Regions from separate parts of the Sinorhizobium sp. M4_45 genome, predicted to be linked through region 3. Evidence: riboswitches for the same ligand, from Rfam matches in the RefSeq annotation. Region 3 holds a riboswitch; each other region holds the start of a gene.

Region 1 (6,416 bases), on a different contig from region 3:
GCTTGCCACGATGCGCGGATGCTCGCGCGCGCCGAGCTGGGCCCGCGGGTCGTTCTTCTGCACTTCCTCGACGATCTGCGGATTGGAGGATGGCGAAACGGTGGGCTCGTAGGTCTGCTCGATGACGGATTGGCAGCCAGCCAGCAGCGTCGTGGCAGCCAATGCGACCAGCGCTCGTGCGCGAACGGTTCCATGCCGCCGCGGAAACCAGCCATTCATGACTGCCTGCCTTATCATGCCTCAGCCCGTCCCCATCCGCCGGCGCGACCCGCGGCTCGAAGCCATTCATCGCAATCGGCGAAAAGTCCTACTTTTTCAGCCGGATGCGGCGCACCGGCGCGGGTGTTTCAGCCAGGATTCTGCTGTATCCGATTTCAGCGCCGCCTGCCTAGCCGACCCCAGTAGAAATAGTTGCCCCGTGGTATCGCAGCAACGGATGCGCGAATTTTGCGAGATACCCCTTGGTGTCTCCCGCGCCTCGCACGGCGCGGCGGTCAAATTGTGGCGTCCGGCGAATTTAGTTCGTCCGGCGTCGGATCGGTCGCCGCGAACAGTTCGTCATCCCTCCTTGCCGAGGAACCGGTTGATGGCCGTGATGTCGCGGCGCTTGAGAAACCGATCGACTTCATCATGGGCGACAATCCGGCCCCGGTCGAGGAAAAGAACGCTGTCGGCGAGCGCCCTCACGTCATCGGGATGATGCGTGATCATCAGTATCGTGTTGCCTTCCTCCTCGTGCAGATCGCTGATGAGTGTCCGCATCTCGGCGCGCATGCCTGGGTCGAGCGCAGCGAAAGGTTCGTCGAGCAGGAGGATCGGGCGGTGCCGTACGAAGGCGCGCGCGAGCGCGACCCTCTGGCGTTCGCCGCCTGAAAGCGTCGGCGGCAGCCGCTTGCCAAAACCGGCGAGCCCGACACGGGCCAGTGCGTCCTCCACTTTCATGCGGTCGGCCGCATCCAGTCGCAGCGCCGGGCTGATGCCGAAGCCGACATTGGTGGCGGCGTCGAGATGTGCGAAGAGGTTATGTTCCTGAAATATGATCGATACCGGCCGTTCCGCAGGCGGGCGACCGGTCATTTCCTCGCCGAAGATGCGGACTTCCCCGCGCTCCGGTTGCTCGAAGCCGGCGATGACGTTGAAGAGCGTCGACTTGCCCGAGCCGGAGGCGCCGGCCACGGCGACGATCCGCTCCGCGGGAACCGTGCAGTCGAAGGCGAGCGTCGTTGTTTCGAAGCCTATCTCGATGCCCTTTACGGCGAGAGCGGTGGAACTCATGTGTATTTACCCTCCGGCCGCCTCTCCTCTCCCGCCGTGCCGAGCACCGTCAGGACAAGGCAGAGAAGGCCGAGAACCAGCGCCAGTCCGGCCGCATCCGCGGTGCGATAGCTGCCCATCCGGCTATAGAGCAGATAAGGGAGGGTTACCATGTCCTCGGAGCCGAAAAGAGCGACGGCTCCCAGATCGCCGAGCGAGAGGGCCATGGCAAAGGAAAAGGCGACGAAGAGAGGTTTGCGCAGACCCGGCCAGTCGATCCACAGCAGGCGGTGGAAGCCCCCGATGCCGAGGCTCGCGGCAAGGCGCGCGGTGCGAGCGGCATGCGTCGCCATGGCCGGCGCCAGCACCCGGTGAACGAAGGGAAGCGCCATCAGCGCATTGATGGCGACGACGACGGCCGGCGCGAAACGGGCGACGTCGCCGAACGGCCTCAGGAGCAGGAACCATCCGGCGCCGAGCACGACGGGAGGCACGAGCAGTATGAAGGAGGTGCTTGCGCCGATCCCTCCGGCAAAGAGGCGAGCCGCGGGACCCGGGCGCCGCCGCGCCAGCGCGAGGCGTTCGGTACGGATCATCAGCGCCGCGATGACGACCGAAATCGTGGCGGAGACAAGGGCGATCGTCGCGCTCATGGCGAGCGCCCGACGGAATGCCGGCTCGTTCACGAGACGGAAGAGGTCGGCCTTCGATCCGCTATAGGCGATAGCCGCAAAGGGCAGGCCGACGAGGATGACGGCGAGTACCAGCCAGATACGGTCGGCAAGCCGCGACAGACCGCTCGCGCCGTCGAAACGCCGGATGGCCCTGCCGCTCGTCTCTCCCTCCAGCGGCGCCGGCGCGATCAATTTCAAGACGAGAAGCAGCGCTCCGGTAAGGGCGACCTGAAGTGCCGAAAGGGCGATCGCCCGCGGCGGGTCGAAGTCGAAGCGCAGCGCCTGGTAGATCGCCACTTCGAGCGTGCTCGCGGCCGGCCCCCCGCCAAGCGTCAGCACGAGCGTGAAGCTGGTGGCGCAGAGCATGAAGATGAGCCCGGCGATGCCGGGAAGCAATCCACGGATCACCGGCCACTCGATGAAGCGAAAGGTGGCGAAGGAACCCATGCCGAGATTGGCGCAGCTGCGCCAGTATTCGGCCGGAATGCGCTCGATGCCGGCAAGCATCAAGCGTGCGGCGAGCGGCATGTTGAAGAAGACATGGGCAATGAGAATGCCGGAGAGGCCATAGATGCTGACCGGCTGCTCCAGCCCGCCTGCCGAAAGCACCCTGTTCAAGAGCCCCTGCCGGCCCCAGATTTCGATCAGCCCGAGTGCGGCGACGATCGCCGGCAGGCCGAGTGGCAGCGCCAGAAGCCGCAGCACCCAGATGCGGCCGGGGAACGAAGCCTGGCGGGCAAGTGCCCGGGCCACCGGTATCGCGAAAAGGATGGCAAGAAGCGTCGAGAGGCTGGCCTGCAGCAGCGTGAAGCGTGTGATGCGCCAGATATAGGCATCGAAAAGCGGACCGGCGCCGGCGCTGCCGGCCGACTGGGCAAGCAGTGCCGCGCCGGCGAGGCCGACGAAAAGCAGGATGCCGCCGAAGGCGAAGGCCCCGGCGGCGATTGTCATCTTGCTTTCCTTCGTGCCGGACAATCCGGCCTCAGTTCCGGCTCATGGCGGCCAGCCATTCGTCGACCCAGGCCTTGCGGTTGGCGGCGACCTCCTCGGCGGGAATGAGGAGCGTCTTTTGCGGGTCGACGAGCTTGCTGAAGGCTTCCGGCAGCGGCTCCTTGGTCGCGGTCACCGGCATCATCCAGTTGGTCGTCGGGATGATCGACTGGAATTCCGGGCCGATCATGAAGGTCAGGAAGCTCCGGGCGAGTTCCGGGTCCTTCGCATTCTTCGTCAATGCGGCGACTTCGATCTGGATATAATGGCCTTCGGCGAAGGGGGCCGCCTGGTAGCGCTCGGTGTTTTCCGCCACCATGTGATAGGCGGGCGAGGTCGTGTAGGAGAGAACCATCGGGGCCTCGCCCTTCGTGAAGAGGCCATAGGCTTCCGACCAGCCCGGCGTGACCGTCAGCACGCGGTCCTTGAGCTGCGACCAGGCCTGGCCGGCCTGGTCGCCATAGACCGACTTCACCCACAGCAGGAGGCCGAGGCCGGGGGTTGAGGTCCGCGGGTCCTCGATGACGATCTTCTGCGACGGATCGCCCTCGACCAGTTCCTTGAGGCTCTTCGGTGGATCCTTCAGCGTCTCGGTGTCGTAGACAACGGCGAAATGGCCGTAGTCATACGGTATGAAGGTGTCGTCGGAGAAGCCGCCCGGGACCTTGACGGAGGCGGTATCGGCGCCGTGCGGCGCGAAGAAGCCGGTCGCTTTCGCCTCCGCCACCAGATTGGTGTCGAGACCGAGTACGATGTCGGCCTTGGATCCCTGACCTTCGAGCTTCAGCCGCGTCAGGAGTTCGACCCCGTCGGCAACGCCTACATAGTCGACCTTGCAGTCGCAGGTCTTCTCGAACGCTTCCGCCACCTTGGCGCCCGGCCCCCATTCGGTGATGAAGCTCTCATAGGTATAGACCGTCAGGGTTTTTTCCGCGGCCGCCGCGCTCACGGAAAATACCGCGATCGAAGCTGCGGCGATCGCAAGCCGGCCAAGGATCTTTCGATGGAGTGAATTGGACATTCTGGCACCTCTCCCTTTGTTGTTGCTGCATGGGAAAAGCGCGTATCGGTCCGATCGCTTCTAATCCCTCCGCCGGTATGAGCCGGATCAGGTTCCGCGGGTTGGCTCGAAGCCTCTCAGCCACGGTCGCAAAAGCCGACCAGGGCACCCCGTTAGAGCAGCAAGAGATTTAGCTTCCGGCGACGGCTTAGGCAAGCTGAGTTTCAGCAGGGGCGTTTGCCGTCCGCGTCAGCCGCGCTATTAAAAGTCAAACAATTGCCGGCGCAGTTTGTTCGCCGAAAGCGGAGACAATTTCATGCCAGACATGCTCGTCCGCCTCTATGCCTTGCCCGAGGGCCGCCCATCGCGTCTCGACCCCGACATCCGCATCCGCCGGGCGCTTGCGGCCGAGCGGCGGGCCGTCATTCCCTGGATCGAGGAGCGCTTCGGGACCGGGTGGGCCGGCGAGGCCGAAACCGCCTTCTCCTCGACGCCGGCGCGCATCCATGTCGCTCACCATCGGGACCGGATCGTGGGCTTTGCCTGCCATGACGTAACCGCGCTCGGCTTCTTCGGTCCGACCGGAGTTGACGAGACTATGCGCGGCAAGGGCATCGGCGAGGCCCTGCTCGTCGAAAGCCTGCTATCCATGCGCGCCGCCGGCTATGCATATGCGATCATCGGCGGCGTCGGCCCTGCCGAATTCTATGCCCGTGCGGTGGGTGCGGTGGAGATCGCCGGGTCGACGCCCGGCATCTACGACGGCATGCTCTTTCCCGGGGATCCGGCGTCCGGAACCTGATCCGCGCAGCATGCGTTCGCAAAACAGCAGCCGGAGCCCTTTTCCTTCGCCGCTGCTTTGCGCTATGGGCTTCTGCCATGACCCGATCACCCTTCACCATCCTGCTCGGCGGCGCGCTGACGCCGACAGACCGGCTCGCTCGACAGCTCGAAGGCAGCCGCTTCGTCGCCGCCGACGGCGGCATGCGCCATGCAAGGACGCTGGGGATCGTTCCCGATCTCTGGGTCGGCGATTTCGATTCCACGGATGAGGCGCTTCTGGCGGAGTTTGCCGGCGTCCCGCGCGAACGCCATCCAGCTGCCAAGAACGCGACCGACGGGGAGATCGCCGTCGAGGCAGCCCTCGAGCGTGGCGCGACCTCGCTCGTCTTCGCGGGCGGACTCGGCGGCGCGCGCAGCGACCATGCTTTCCTGCATCTCCTCGGTACCGTCGCGCTTGCCCAGAGCGGCGTTGCGGTGATGATGACCTCCGGCGAGGAGGAGGCCTATCCGCTGCTGCCCGGCTCGCAGGAGATCGAGCTGCCGAAAGGCAGCCTCTTCTCGATCCTCGGCTTTGCCGATCTTGACGGTCTTTCGATCGAGAACGTGCGCTACCCGCTGAAGGATTTTCATTTGCCCTTCGGCTCGTCGCGCACCATTTCGAACATCGCGGATGGCACGGTCCGCTTGACCCTGAAATCCGGCCGGGCCGTCGTTCTCGCCCGCCCCTATGATCTTTCCGGAGCCTGATGCCTTGGCGCCTCCCATCCTGAAGCTTGACGACATTCTACTGACCTTCGGCGGCACGCCGCTGCTTGCGGGTGCGGGCCTGCAGGTCGAGCCCGGCGATCGCATCTGCCTCGTAGGCCGCAATGGTTCGGGCAAATCGACGCTGATGAAGATCGCCGCCGGAATTGCAGAACCCCAGTCGGGCGAGATCTTCCGGCATCCATCGGTGACGATCCGCTATCTGCACCAGGCGCCCGACTTCGACGGCTTCGATACGGTTCAGGCCTATGCCGAAGCCGGCCTCGGGCCAGGCGACGATCCCTACCGGGTCGCCTACCTGCTGCAGCATCTGGGGCTGACCGGGGAGGAAGAGCCGACGCGCCTTTCCGGCGGCGAGGCACGTCGTGCCGCCCTTGCCCGTGTGCTTGCGCCGGAGCCCGACATTCTGCTTCTCGACGAGCCGACGAACCATCTCGATCTGCCGACGATCGAATGGCTGGAAGACGAGCTCGTCCGCAGCCGTTCGGCGCTCGTGCTGATCTCGCACGACCGTCGCTTCCTCGAAAAGGTATCGACGGCGACGGTCTGGCTGGACCGCGGCCAATCGCGCCGCCTCGATCGCGGCTTTGCGCATTTCGAGGCCTGGCGCGACGAGGTGCTGGAGGCGGAAGAGCTCGAGCAGCACAAGCTCGGTAAGGCGATCGAGCGCGAAGAGCACTGGCTGCGCTACGGCGTGACCGCAAGGCGCAAGCGCAACATGCGTCGGCTCGGGGAGCTGCAGGACATGCGCGCCCGCCATCGCGGGCACAAGGGGCCGCAGGGTACGGTCCAGGCCACCGTTGCCGACGCCAGGGAATCGGGCAAGCTCGTCATCGAGGCGGAAAAGATCACCAAGGCCTATGGCGATCGCACGATCGTCGCGCCGTTCTCGATCCGTGTCCACCGCGGCGACCGCATCGGCCTCGTCGGGCCGAACGGCGCCGGCAAGA
Region 2 (6,416 bases), on a different contig from region 3:
CTGGAAACCTTCCCCGGTGAGGATGCGGGCCCCCTCGACGAGGCCGAAGACGTCCGGCTGCAATGTGTCCTGGTGACCGATCACTTCGAGCTTGATCCAGCTCGTGCCGAAAACCTCGCGTGCCATCTTCGCGGTCAGCACCGCCTCCGAGACCGAATGGCAGCCGGCCGTGTTCGGCAGCACGCGCACGCCGAGTTCGCGGATCAGCTCGAAGAAGGCGCCGCCCTGGCGCCCGCCGGCCGTCTCGCGGCGGAGCGAGACCGTGACGATATCGGTGCCCGACCGCCGCACCGCCTCGGCGAGCACGGCCGGCGAGGGATAGCGGGCGGTTCCGAGCAGCAGTCTCGACCGGATTTCTGTTCCATAGAATAGCGGCATCGTCAGCCTCCCTGCATCGGCGACAGAATCTCGATCCGGTCGCTGTCCTGCAGCCGGTAGCTGGATCGGTCTGCCTTCTGGACCAGTTCGCCGTTGACGGCGGTCGCCAGCCAGTCGCCTTCGAAATCGAGGCGCTGCAAGACCTCGGCGAGTGTAGCGGCCTGAAGCTCCTGTTCCTCGCCGTTGATGGTCAGCTTCATCGGGAATCTCCTTTGCGTGTCTCGTCGCCCAGGGCCAGCGCCGCCACTTCCCGGGCCGTGGCCGGGGAGAGCAGGAAGCCATGACGATAGAGACCATTGACGGTGATGGTATTTTCGCGGCGCGAGGCCCGCGGCAGGTTGTCGGCAAAGGCGGGGCGTACGCCCGTGCCGGTCTCGATCAGGCGCGCTTCGGCGAAAGCCGGATGGAGCGCATAGGCGGCGTTCAGCAGTTCCATCAGCGAGCGGGTGGTGATCGGGCCGGCGTCGTCGCTTTCGATCATCGTCGCGCCGCACATGAAGAGCCCTCCGTCGCGCGGCACGATATAGAGCGGGATGCGGGGATGCAGCATGCGCACCGGACGCGAGAGCGTCACCTCGTCCGTCTGCAGATAGGCCATCTCGCCGCGCACCCCGCGTAGCCCGTCGATCTCGCCGACCCTCGACGCGCCGGTGCAATCGACGGTGAGCGCGAAATCGCGATCGTCCATGTCCTCGCCGGCGAATACCGCGCCGCGTGCCGTCAGCCCTTGCCGGAGCGCCGAGAGTGCCCGGCGCGGGTCGAGATGCGCCTCCTGCGGAAAGAACAGCGCCTGCCGGAAACGGCCGGCGAGAGCCGGCTCCAGCGCTGCGATCTCCTCTGCATCGAGCGAGCGGAAGCCGGAGGTGCGGGAGGCGAAACGCTGGAGTTCGGCTCCGTCACGGGGTTGCGCGACGACGAGCGTGCCGTTGCGATGAACGGAACCGGCAGGGAGCGCGGCTTCCCACCAGTCGGCGGCGCCGATCCCCAGCCTCAGGACGGTTTCCTCGGCACTTTCGCGCTCGCACCAGGGAGCGAGCATGCCGCCCGCATACCAGGAAGCGGCCCCGGGAAAGCCGGCGGCATTTTCCATGATCGTCACTGCGGCGCCGCGCCCGAGAAGTTCATGGGCGGCGGTGAGGCCGGCGACGCCGGCCCCTCTGATCAGCACGCGCATTTCATTCTCCAGCGGGTGCGGCATTGCTTTCATCGACCGGCATATAGAGGTCGCCGCCGTCGCGATATCTAGCGGCCATCGCCTCGAGGCCCTCCTTCTGCGCCTCGGCGCGGATATCGTGGGAAATCCGCATCGAACAGAATTTCGGTCCGCACATGGAGCAGAAATGCGCGACCTTGTGCGCCTCCTTCGGCAGCGTCTCGTCGTGGAAATTGCGCGCGGTCTCGGGGTCGAGCGAGAGGTTGAACTGATCCTCCCAGCGGAACTCGAAGCGGGCTCGTGACAGCGCGTCGTCGCGGGTTCGGGCGGCCGGGTGTCCTTTGGCGAGATCGGCGGCATGAGCGGCGATCTTGTAGGTGATCACGCCGGTCTTGACGTCGTTGCGGTCGGGCAGGCCCAGATGTTCCTTCGGCGTCACGTAGCAAAGCATGGCGGTGCCGAACCAGCCGATCATAGCCGCGCCAATGCCTGACGTGATGTGGTCGTAGCCGGGCGCGATATCGGTGGTGAGCGGCCCGAGCGTATAGAAGGGCGCTTCTCCGCAGACGGCGAGCTGCTTGTCCATGTTCTCCTTGATCTTGTGCATGGGCACATGGCCCGGCCCTTCGATCATCACCTGGCAATCCTTGGCCCAGGCGATCTTCGTCAGTTCGCCCAGCGTTTCGAGCTCGGCGAACTGGGCCCGGTCGTTGGCGTCGGCGATGGAGCCGGGACGCAGGCCGTCGCCGAGCGAGAAGGAAACGTCATAGGCGCGGCAGATGTCGCAGATCTCCTCGAAATGCTCGTAGAGGAAGCTCTCGCGGTGGTGATGCAGGCACCACTTCGCCATGATCGAGCCGCCGCGCGAAACGATGCCCGTGACGCGATCCACGGTGAGCGGGATATAGTGAAGCCTGACCCCGGCATGGATGGTGAAATAGTCGACGCCCTGTTCCGCCTGCTCGATCAACGTGTCGCGGAAGACCTCCCAGGAAAGATCCTCGGCAATGCCGTTTACCTTTTCCAGCGCCTGGTAGAGCGGCACGGTGCCGATCGGTACCGGCGAATTGCGGATGATCCATTCGCGGATGTTGTGAATGTTGCGGCCGGTGGAAAGGTCCATGACCGTGTCGGCGCCCCAGCGAGTCGCCCAGACCATCTTCTCGACCTCCTCGGCCATCGATGAGGTGACGGCGGAATTGCCGATATTCGCGTTGATCTTCACCAGGAAGTTGCGGCCGATGATCATCGGCTCGGCTTCCGGGTGGTTTATATTGGCCGGAATGATGGCGCGGCCGCTCGCCACTTCCTGGCGCACGAATTCCGGCGTCACGAAATCGGGGACCGAGGCACCGAAGCTTTCGCCGTCTCGGGCAAGCGCCTCCTTCGCGGCCTTCCGGCCGAGATTTTCGCGGATGGCGATGAACTCCATCTCCGGCGTGACGATGCCGGCGCGGGCATAGGCGAGCTGGGTTACCGCTTTTCCCGGCTTAGCCTTGAGCGGCTGGTGGCGAATCGGGAATTCCGGCGTCAGCCTTTCGCCGGTCGCAAAGCCGTTGTCTTCGGCCTTCACCGCACGGCCGTCGTAGCTTTCGACATCGCCGCGCTTGAGAACCCAGTCGCTGCGAAGGCGCGGCAGGCCCGCGTCAATGCGGATATCGGCGTTTTCGACCGTGTAGGGGCCGGAGGAATCGTAAACAGTCACCGGCGGCTCGCCGGAGGTCGGATGCAGCGCGATCTCGCGCATCGGCACGCGAATGTCCGGGTGGATCTCGCCCGGCTTGTAAACCTTGCGGGATGCCGGGAGCGGTCCTTGCGTGACCGAGGGCGCCGCGGGGAGAGGCTTGATTAGATTCATCTTGAGGCTCCAATGTTTTCGCGTTGGAGACCCAGTTCTGAAGCCGGAAGGATGAAAAGACGTATCGCCGATGAATTGCCGGTAAACGGAATCCTCGCTGCTGCACGTCTGCACCGTCCCTACGCCAGTATGAACTGGATCAGGTTCAACGGGTCACTGCGCGCGCTAGCAGTATCTCAGCCCCTTGCCGGGACCCCCCTGGTGAATGGCGCAATTAGGGACGGTTATCGCCGCGGCGTCAAGATGGTTTTTGCACCGGCCAAATCCCGTGCGCAGGGCTCGCGGCATGCTTGCAAATGCAAGGTTCTAAATCTACTTACCGTCCGAGTCTGAAGCGCCATGATGCGCATAGCGAAAAAGGGTGAAGGTCTTGGGGCAGGCGGAGACGGGGACCAGGAAAAGGGGACGCAAGGCGCTTTGGGCAGCCGTTGCGGTCATCGCAATCGCGGCCGCAGGCGCGACCGGTTACAAGATTGCTGTCGAAAAGAGCGTGAGCAGGCTGATCGCCGAGCGGGGCGGCAGAGTGGGCACGGTCGAAGCGGACTTTTTCGGGCGCGTTCATCTGCGCGACGTGACGCTGCCGCTGAAGGAAGGGTCCGAACTCCGCGTCGCCGCAATCGACGGGCGGCCCAGGATCCTTTTCCTGGAGGGCATGCTCGAAGTCAGCGGCGTGGAGCTCGATATGCGCCCGGGCAAGATCGCCGTGCCGAAGGTGATTGTCGAGCAGGCGGAGTTCGGTCGCGACACGCTGGCGCAAATGTTCGGCGCGGGAAGCGACCTTTCGCTGCCGAAACAGCTGGCGCTTTTTACGGCAAAGAGCGCCACCGCCCCTGAGGTGATCATCACGCAGACGGTTGCCGGTAGCGAGCAGAAGCTGGTCTACAAGAACGTGGTCTCGGAAGGTATCGTGGATGGCCGCATCGCGCGCTATTCGGCGAGTGGTGCGAGCTTCGAAGCCGGCATAGGCGCCTCCGATGGAGAGGGCGGCGAGAAGAAGCGGCTGACGGGCTCCCTCGGAGCCATGACGGGGCAGGACGTCGATGCCGCCTATCTGGCCCGCATCTATACTGAAAAAGCCGGGCCGGGCGACGAGCAGGCAAGGCCTGTTTATGGGCCATTCTCGATCAAGGATATAGCCTTTTCGGATGGCGAGGCGAGCTTCGGCTATGACGAGGTTCGCAGCAGCGGCGTAAGCATGCGGATGCTGGACGAGCCACTTCGCGAGACTCTGGAGAAGCTCAACTCGGTCTCGTCGCCCGAGGATCTGCCCGTGGCGGAGCGTCAAGACTATTTCGCCCGGATTCTGTCGGTCGCCGATTTGACGAGGAAGGCCGACATGGAAATGCTGGGTCTGAAGATCGACGCGCCGAACAAGGATGGTGAAGAGGGCGAGAGGATCAGGCTTGCGATGGATCGCCTCACGCTCCGGCTGGATGGCCGGAAGCTCGACGCGTCGGTGAATGGCTTCTCGATGGCGGAGGGCGCGGACTACGTCAAAGTCTCCGAAGCAAGCATTTCGGGCTTTTCCTGGGATCCCAGCGTGGAAGCGCTGAAGAAGTTCGTCGCCCTGCAGGATGGGCAGCATGAGAACTTCCCTTTCACGACGCTGCTGCCGGAGTTCGGAGCGTTCCGCGTGGCGGGAATCGATGCGGATCTGCCTGACTCGGGCACCGGCGTGGAAGACTGGGACGAATACAACGACACTCCGGATGCTGGAGAGGGCGCTCGGCCGCAGCGCATCCGCTTCACGATGAAGGGATACGAGCTTGCGCTCGCGAAACCGCGAAACGGCATTCCGACTGACGTCCGCGCCGGATACCAGGACTTCGCCCTTCAAATCCCGGAGCATACGCAGGACGAGACTCTCGCCAAGCTTCGCAAGCTGGGCTTCAACGAGTTGGTCCTCTCCTCCAACCTCGAAGCCGCCTGGGACGAAGCGAACGAGACTCTGGTCATCAAGGATATTTCCACGAGCGGAAAGGATATCGGCCGCTTTTCCCTCTCCGGCCTTCTGGGAGGCGTGAGCGGCGACTTCTTTTCGGGCGACGCGGCTAAGGCGCAGGCGGCGTTGTTCGGCCTCACCGCGCGGGAAGCAAGCCTGCAGATCGAGGACAAGGGCTTCACCGCCAAAGGGATACAGGTCTATGCCGAACAAAACGGCATGACGGAGGATCAGGCACGCGGCATGCTGGAAATGACGGCGTCGGTGATGCTGCAGCAATTTGCCGCGCAGGAGCCTCGGCTGCGGAATGTGGTGGATGCAGTTTCGCGGTTCATCGCGAAACCGGGGACATTCACGCTGACGGCCAAGTCCAAATCCGCCAGCGGCATCGGTGCGCTCGAATTCGCGGTTGCTTCGCAAAATCCGCTTCTGCTTCTCGACAGGGTCGACTTCGAGGCGACGGCGGAATAGCGGCCTTCTCGCCGCAAGCGGGGCGAAGAGGGCTCGCAGCGCCGCCTCAACTCCCCTCCGGTCGAACGGGGAGGGGTCGGAGTGGGGGCAAACTATCCACCTACGCGTCGCCACTCTTCGCGCCTGCCCGGTCGATAAAATCCGCCCGGTTGATCCCATGTCGCTGCAGCTTGTCGTAAAAAGTCTTGCGGGGGATTCCGAGGGCCTGCAGGGTCTCCTTGACGTCGCCGCGGTGCGCCGTGAGGGCCTGCTTGAGGATATCGGCCTCGTAGCGTTCCAATCTTTCCGGCAGGGTTGCTCCGCTTGAGGCGGGCGCTGCGGCCGGAGCTCCCAGGTTGCCCTCCACCCCCAGCGCGACCCGTTCGGCGAAGTGCGAAAGCTCGCGCACATTGCCCGGCCAGGAATGCGTGGCCAGGTAGGCGCGCATGGCAGCCGAGATCGCGGGCACGTCGCGGCCGAAGCGTTCCGAGGCGCGGGCCAGGAAATGGGAGAAGAGGAGGGGGATGTCGTCGCGCCGTTCGCGCAAGGGCGGGATCGAGAGCGTCACGACGTTCAGCCGGTAATAGAGATCTTCGCGGAAATCGCCGCGCGCGGCCGGATCGCCGAGGTCGACC
Region 3 (6,416 bases):
CCAGTCGCCGGCCGACGGCATGGTTCGGCTCTGGACCTGGCTCGCCTATGCCCATGGGGTCGACATGGTCTCTTATTTCCGCTGGCGCCAGGCGCCTTTCGCGCAGGAACAGTTTCACGCGGGCCTCCTTCTTCCAAACAGCGAGGCGGATCAGGGCTATCTTGAAGTCGCCGAAGTCGTCGCGGAAATGAAGCGCCTGCCCGAGGGAGAGGTGCGTGGCAAGGCGCAAGTCGCGATCCTTCTCGACTACGAATCGCGCTGGGCGACACGCGTCCTGCCGCAGGGGCGGAGCTATTCCGCTTCGGCGGTTGCGCTCGATTGGTATTCGACGGCGGCGCGTCTGGGCGTCGATGTGGATTTCATAGGCCAGCACTCGGACCTCGACGGATACAAGCTGATCCTCGCGCCGGATCTCGTCATTGCCGAGGAGGCTTTCGTCGAGCGGCTCGCGCGAGCGGACGCCAAGGTGGTCTTCGGCGCGCGCAGCGGCAGCAAGACGAAGGACATGCACATCCCCGAGGGATTGCCGCCGGGACCGCTGGCGAAGCTCATCGATGTCAGCGTCTCGCGGGTCGAGTCGTTGCCGGAGTTTCATAGCGAGACCGTTCTCTACGGCAACGAGGCTTATCAGGCGGCCGGCTGGCGCGAGACGGTCAGGACGAACGAGACCGTTCTCGCAAGCTTCGACGGGGAGTATCGTAACGGCGCTCCGGCGCTCGTCGGCAACGACAAGGCACGCTATCTGGCCGTTGCGGCCAACGGCGCATTGCTCGACAAGGTGATCGGCGATGCGCTCGGCTGGGCTGGACAGGAAAGCCTGCCCGACCTCGGCGATCTTCGCGTGACGCGCCGCGGCAATCTCCGTTTCGCCTTCAATTTCGGCCGGACCTCCGCGGAGGTGCCCGCAGGGCCGTCGGCCGAGTTCTACCTGGGGGGCCGCACGCTGAAACCCGTCGATGTTGCGATCTGGAGGGAATGAACCCCGGAGCATCGATGTAGCCGACCTTCAGGCAAGGTCACATCGTCGTGAGCTTGGACTGCACTTGATGACTTGTCGTGCCATTCGCCCTAGGTCGAACGCATGACTATGCTCGTTGTTACGTTCCTTGCGCTCTTCGGTTTCCACTCGGCGGCAGCCGCGCAGGATCAGTCCGTCACCACCTTGCTGACGGCCCTGGCGACCAGAGAAGAGTTGAACCCGCTGAAGACCGTGGTCGTTGCCAGGGACGGGGAGACGATTGCCGAGAAGGGTTATCGCGGCCACACTCCCTCGGAGTCGACCAACATCAAGTCGGCGTCGAAATCGATCGTATCCGCACTTGTGGGCATTGCGATCGACAAGGGTCTGCTCGACGGCCCGGAGCAGAAGATCGCGCCGCTCCTGAAGGAAGACCTCCCGTCGCAGGCCGACCCCCGGATCAACGACATCACCATCGGCAACCTGCTTTCGATGCAAGCGGGACTGGGGCGCATGTCCGGACCGAATTACGGCCGCTGGGTGTCGAGCCGCAACTGGGTTCGTTTCGCACTGGCACAGCCCTTCGACGACGAGCCCGGAGGTCGGATGCTTTATTCGACCGCCTCGACCCATCTGCTCTCGGCAATACTGACCAAGGTCGGCGGCAAGTCGACACTGGCGCTTGCGCGCGAATGGCTCGATCCGGTCGAAGGTTTCCGGATCGGTGCCTGGGAGCGGGATCCCCAGGGCATCTATCTCGGCGGCAACCAGATGGCGATGAGCGCGCGATCGCTGCTTGCCTTCGGTGAGCTCTATCGCAACCGCGGCCGCACCGCGGACGGACGGCAGGTCGTCCCGGCCGATTGGGTGGAGCTTTCCTGGCAGCCGCGCACGGCCTCCCGTTTTACCGGCGACGGCTACGGATATGGCTGGTTCACGCGCCGGATCGGCGGCGAGGATGTGTATTACGCTTGGGGCTATGGCGGCCAGATGCTCTATATAGTGCCGTCCCTAGACCTGACCGTGGTCATGACGTCGGATGAAAGCGGCCCCTCGGCACGCAACGGCTATCGCGACGCTCTGCACGGGGTTCTGGCGGAGATCATCTCCATCGCCAAAGCGGATTGAGGCAGATGGTTCTGCTCTGTGCGCGTTAAACAACCATGTTAGCAAAAAGCGCCAAGGGCGCGTCGACCTTGATGAATTGACGCGCCCGATCGACTGACTCTTCGCAGCGGGTTTGCTTAGGCCGTTGGCTGCTTCGTCTTCCGGAGATAGGGAAGCACGGTGTCGAACGACCCGAAACGCTGCACGGCGTCCTCGTTGGAGACGGCGGCCGTGATGATGACGTCCTCGCCCTGCTGCCAGTTCGCGGGTGTTGCCACCTGATGCTTGGCGGTGAGCTGGATCGAGTCGATGGCGCGCAGGATCTCGTTGAAGTTGCGGCCGGTGGTCATCGGATAGGTGAGGATCAGCTTGATCTTCTTGTCGGGGCCGATGACGTAGACCGAACGCACGGTGGCGTTATCCGCAGGCGTCCGGCCCTCCGACGTCTCTCCGGCGCCGGCCGGCAGCATGTCGTAAAGCTTTGCCACCTTCAGATCGCGGTCGCCGATCAGCGGGTAGTCGACCTCGAAGCCGGTCGCGACCTTGATGTCGTTCTTCCACTTGGTGTGACTTTCGACCGGGTCGACCGAAATGCCGATGATCTTGACGCCGCGCTTGCGGAACTCCGGCTCGATGCCGGCCATGGCGCCGAGTTCCGTCGTGCAGACGGGAGTAAAGTTCTTCGGATGGGAGAAAAGGACAGCCCAGCCGTCGCCGATCCATTCATGGAAATTGATCGTGCCCTGCGTTGTCTCGGCGGTGAAATCAGGGGCGGTATCGTTGATGCGCAGACTCATGGCGTGCTCCCTCCTGTACGACGAAATTTGCTAAGAATAACGCAATCGCCGCCGTTTTCGAGGAGGAAACGAGCGATTGACGGCGGCAGAAGGAATGACTGCATCATAGGTGGCCAGGCTGCGGGTATATTTTTGCCGGCCGGCCTAAAAGCCAGGTCTTACAAGCCTTTGCGCGGGCGCGTTGACATCGCTTTGCCACAGCCGCATAGATAGCGCATTCCGAGGGGAGCACCAGACGGTGCTGAGATGGCGTTGAGCCGGACCCTTGAACCTGATCCGGGTCATGCCGGCGTAGGAACGGAAAGAAGGCCGCCAGCGGCAAGTTCTCCTTTTCATCGCCTTTCCTGGATCTCCGTGATGTTCCGCCTGGAGATCGATCGATGACGTCCACTGCCGTACCGCTCGCAAGCATCATCCGCCCTCGTGCGAAGGAGGACGGGGCATGACGGCGATTGCACTCACCATCGCCGGCTCGGACTCCGGCGGCGGCGCCGGTATTCAGGCGGACCTCAAGACGTTTTCGGCGCTCGGCGTTTACGGCGCCAGCGTCATCACTGCGATCACGGCCCAGAACACCAGGGGTGTGACGGCCGTCGAGGATGTCTCCGCTGAAATCGTGTCGGCGCAGATGGACGCCGTCTTCTCCGATCTCGACGTGAAGGCCGTCAAGATCGGCATGGTCTCGCGTCGGGAAACGATCGCCGCCATTGCCGATGGATTGCGCCGGTCCGGAAAACGGGCGGTCGTGGATCCGGTCATGGTTGCGACCTCCGGCGACGCGTTGCTTCGGCCGGATGCCGTTACGGCGCTCATCGAAGAGCTGTTGCCGCTGGCGCTCGTCGCCACGCCCAATCTTGCCGAGGCCGCGCTGATGACCGGGCGCGCAATCGCCGAGGACGAGGCGGAGATGGCGCGCCAGGCGGAAGCGATCATGCGGACCGGCGCATATGCGGTTCTGGTCAAGGGCGGGCACCTGAAGGCCCGGGAGGCCACAGACCTCTTCTTCGACGGCGACACTCTTGTCCGCCTTCCCGCCGCGCGGATCGAGACGCGCAACGACCACGGCACCGGCTGCACGCTGTCGGCAGCCATTGCCGCCGGCCTTGCGAAAGGCTTGCCGCTGGTCGAAGCGGTGAGTGCCGCCAAGTCCTATCTGCATGCCGCAATCTTCGCGGCCGACCGCCTGGAGATAGGTCAGGGGCGCGGTCCGGTCCATCATTTCCACCGGTGGTGGGAAGATTGACTGCCGGGTGACGGCTCGGGGAGCTGAAGTGCCTCGCTATCGCCACTGTTGTTCAGCAGCATGACCGCGTCCATGGCTTCGATTGGCAATCGGTTCTCGCGATATGCATTTTCTTACCCGCCGGCTGGAGGCTTTCAACCGTGACGACCTGCCGGATTGGCGGCGGTCGCCTGGCAGGGTGCGGCGTTGTCTTTCGATGCTGCCGTCGCTGGTCGAATATTCGCTTTTCTATGCGCTGGCACTCGTTGCCCTTACGGCGGTCATCGCGCTAATGGCAGCCGCTTGGATCGTCGATAGCCGCAAGGTCTGACGGCGAAGGGCGAAAAGGCCGCGCACAGATGGCACGGCCGCGGTCGCCTCAAGCGGCGTTGTTTTCCGTAATCGTATTCTCGACGTAATATTTGCCGTAGCGGTGGCGGTATTTCTCCGCCCCGTCGAAGTCGCTGTATTTGCCGAGTTCGTTCATGTCCGTCTTGTTGAGGATGACGCCCAGCACCTTCGAGTTGATCAATGGTTCCGAGTTGAGCAGATCGCGTACGAGCCGCGAAGGCGTCCTTCCCCACTCGACCACGAAGAGAATACCGTCGGCAAGCGGCGCGAAAGCCTTGGCGTCGACGACGGGGGCGAGTGCGGCAAGATCGACGACGACGTAGTCGAAGGCGTTGCGGGCGTTCTCGATGAGGTTCGCCATGGCCGGGGAGGCGAGCAGTTCATTGCTCTGATGCCGCTGATGCGATGCGCCGCCGGCCGGAAGGATTGCGAGCTTGGTGCGCTGGTCCACCTTGATTCCGGCGGGCCAGGTGGCTTCTCCGGTCAGCGTTTCGACGAGCCCGGTGCGCGGGGCGGGCGTGATCATCTGAGTCAGTCCCGGCTTGCGTATATCGGCATCGATGAGCAGGGTCCGCTTGCCGCTCGCCGCCAGAAGTGCGGCGAAGTTCGCGGCAATGATCGACTTTCCCTCGTCCGGAAGGGCCGATGCAATGGCGATCACGCGGCTTTCGCTGCCGGCGAGCATCTGGTCGCAGGCAAGCTTGGCGTTGCGGAAGGTCTCCGCAAAGGTCGAACGCGGCGCATCGACGACGATGCGCGAAAGTCGTTGGAACGGCATCGTGTCGTCCACAGCTTCGTCGTGTCTTTTTACCGAGCCGAAATGCGCATGGACCAGTTGTGCCTTCTTCTTCATGCGCGTTCCGAGCAGCGGGACGTAGCCGAGCGAGCGATGGCCGAGGAGCGAGCGGATGTCGCCTTCCAGGCGGAAAGTCCGTTCGCGGAATTCGAGGAAGGCCGCGTAAGCCCCGCCGACCATCATGCCGAGCACGGCCGAGAGAGCGAGAGTCATGGTTTTCTTGGGGCTCGACGGCGATACGGGCACGCCGGCCTCGGAGATGACGCGCGCCTTGGCGATCGGGAAGGATTGCTGCTGCGTCGCCTGTTCGTAGCGGCCGAGATAGGATTCGTAGAGCGTCTTCAGAGCCGCTGCCTTCTGTTCGAGCTCCCTTAATTGAACGAGTTGCTCGCTGGCGTCGGAGGTCTTGCCGGCAATGCCCTGAATGCTCTTCCTGAGCGATGCCTCGCGCGACTGCGCGACCTCGTATTCGTTCTTGTAGCTTGCAGTGAGTTGCTGCAGTTCCTGGTAGATCTGCCGCGCGACATCCTCCTGCTCGGCGCGGAGCGATACGGCCTGCGGGTGGTCGGCGCCGAAATTATCCGAGACTTCCCGCTCGCGCTTGCCGACGGTGAGATAGCGGGTCCGAAGGTCACGGATCACCGAATTGTCACCCTCCTTTGAGGAAATGGTGGCGTTCTTGACCGCGTTCTCCGGTCCCTGGTCGACGATCGACTTGTACTGGTTGTAACGGGCCGACGCACTTGCCGTATCGGCCTGGGCGACGATGAGCTGGCTGTTGAGATCGGCCATCTGCTGCTCGGACATCAGCTCGCCCCGTGCAGCCGTCAGACCGTTCTCGGCCCTGAAATGCGCGACTTCGAGCGCGGCGGCCTGCGAGCGCTGCTGAAGATCCGTAAGCCGTTCCTGCAGCCAGACGGAAGCGCGCTCGGTCGCCTCGAAATTGGCGTTCAACTGATCTGTCAGATAGGCACTTGCGTAACCGCGCGCGATGGTCGCCGCAAGCAAGGGGTCGCTTGAGCGAAAGGCAACGGCCACGACCGAGCTGCGCGAAACACGTTCGACCGCGAGCGATTGCTGTATGATCGCGGCTGCCTTCTGCCGCCGTCCGTTGCGCGCCTGTTCTTCCGTAACGTCGGGACCGCCGGAAAAAAGCCCGGTTGCCGATTTCAACCAGTCCTTGAC

What was found. A riboswitch is a leader RNA that binds a small molecule or an ion and turns the genes downstream of it on or off. The one in region 3 is predicted to bind thiamine pyrophosphate.
Region 1: linked by a shared signal. The riboswitch ahead of thiB (thiamine ABC transporter substrate binding subunit) and the one ahead of thiD (bifunctional hydroxymethylpyrimidine kinase/phosphomethylpyrimidine kinase) in region 3 are both predicted to bind thiamine pyrophosphate.
Region 2: linked by a shared signal. The riboswitch ahead of thiC (phosphomethylpyrimidine synthase ThiC) and the one ahead of thiD (bifunctional hydroxymethylpyrimidine kinase/phosphomethylpyrimidine kinase) in region 3 are both predicted to bind thiamine pyrophosphate.

Annotation. Positions count from the first base shown of each region.
Region 1 is NZ_NWVE01000005.1:218,031-224,446, reverse strand. Features, by position in the region: gene CN933_RS16315 (M48 family metalloprotease) at 1-219, opposite strand, end outside; gene CN933_RS16310 (thiamine ABC transporter ATP-binding protein) at 559-1,275, opposite strand; gene thiP (thiamine/thiamine pyrophosphate ABC transporter permease ThiP) at 1,272-2,903, opposite strand; gene thiB (thiamine ABC transporter substrate binding subunit) at 2,911-3,939, opposite strand; TPP riboswitch at 3,987-4,101, opposite strand; gene CN933_RS16295 (GNAT family N-acetyltransferase) at 4,235-4,720, shown strand; gene CN933_RS16290 (thiamine diphosphokinase) at 4,798-5,448, shown strand; gene CN933_RS16285 (ABC-F family ATP-binding cassette domain-containing protein) at 5,453-6,416, shown strand, end outside.
Region 2 is NZ_NWVE01000003.1:252,112-258,527, forward strand. Features, by position in the region: gene CN933_RS11450 (thiazole synthase) at 1-378, opposite strand, end outside; gene thiS (sulfur carrier protein ThiS) at 381-578, opposite strand; gene thiO (glycine oxidase ThiO) at 575-1,552, opposite strand; gene thiC (phosphomethylpyrimidine synthase ThiC) at 1,554-3,389, opposite strand; TPP riboswitch at 3,488-3,599, opposite strand; gene CN933_RS11470 (aq_1923 C-terminal domain) at 3,760-5,802, shown strand; gene dctD (C4-dicarboxylate transport transcriptional regulatory protein DctD) at 5,903-6,416, opposite strand, start outside.
Region 3 is NZ_NWVE01000009.1:97,915-104,330, forward strand. Features, by position in the region: gene CN933_RS23115 (beta-galactosidase) at 1-979, shown strand, start outside; gene CN933_RS23120 (serine hydrolase domain-containing protein) at 1,082-2,086, shown strand; gene CN933_RS23125 (peroxiredoxin) at 2,203-2,862, opposite strand; TPP riboswitch at 3,075-3,177, shown strand; gene thiD (bifunctional hydroxymethylpyrimidine kinase/phosphomethylpyrimidine kinase) at 3,305-4,105, shown strand; gene CN933_RS23135 (hypothetical protein) at 4,209-4,415, shown strand; gene exoP (succinoglycan biosynthesis transport protein ExoP) at 4,464-6,416, opposite strand, start outside.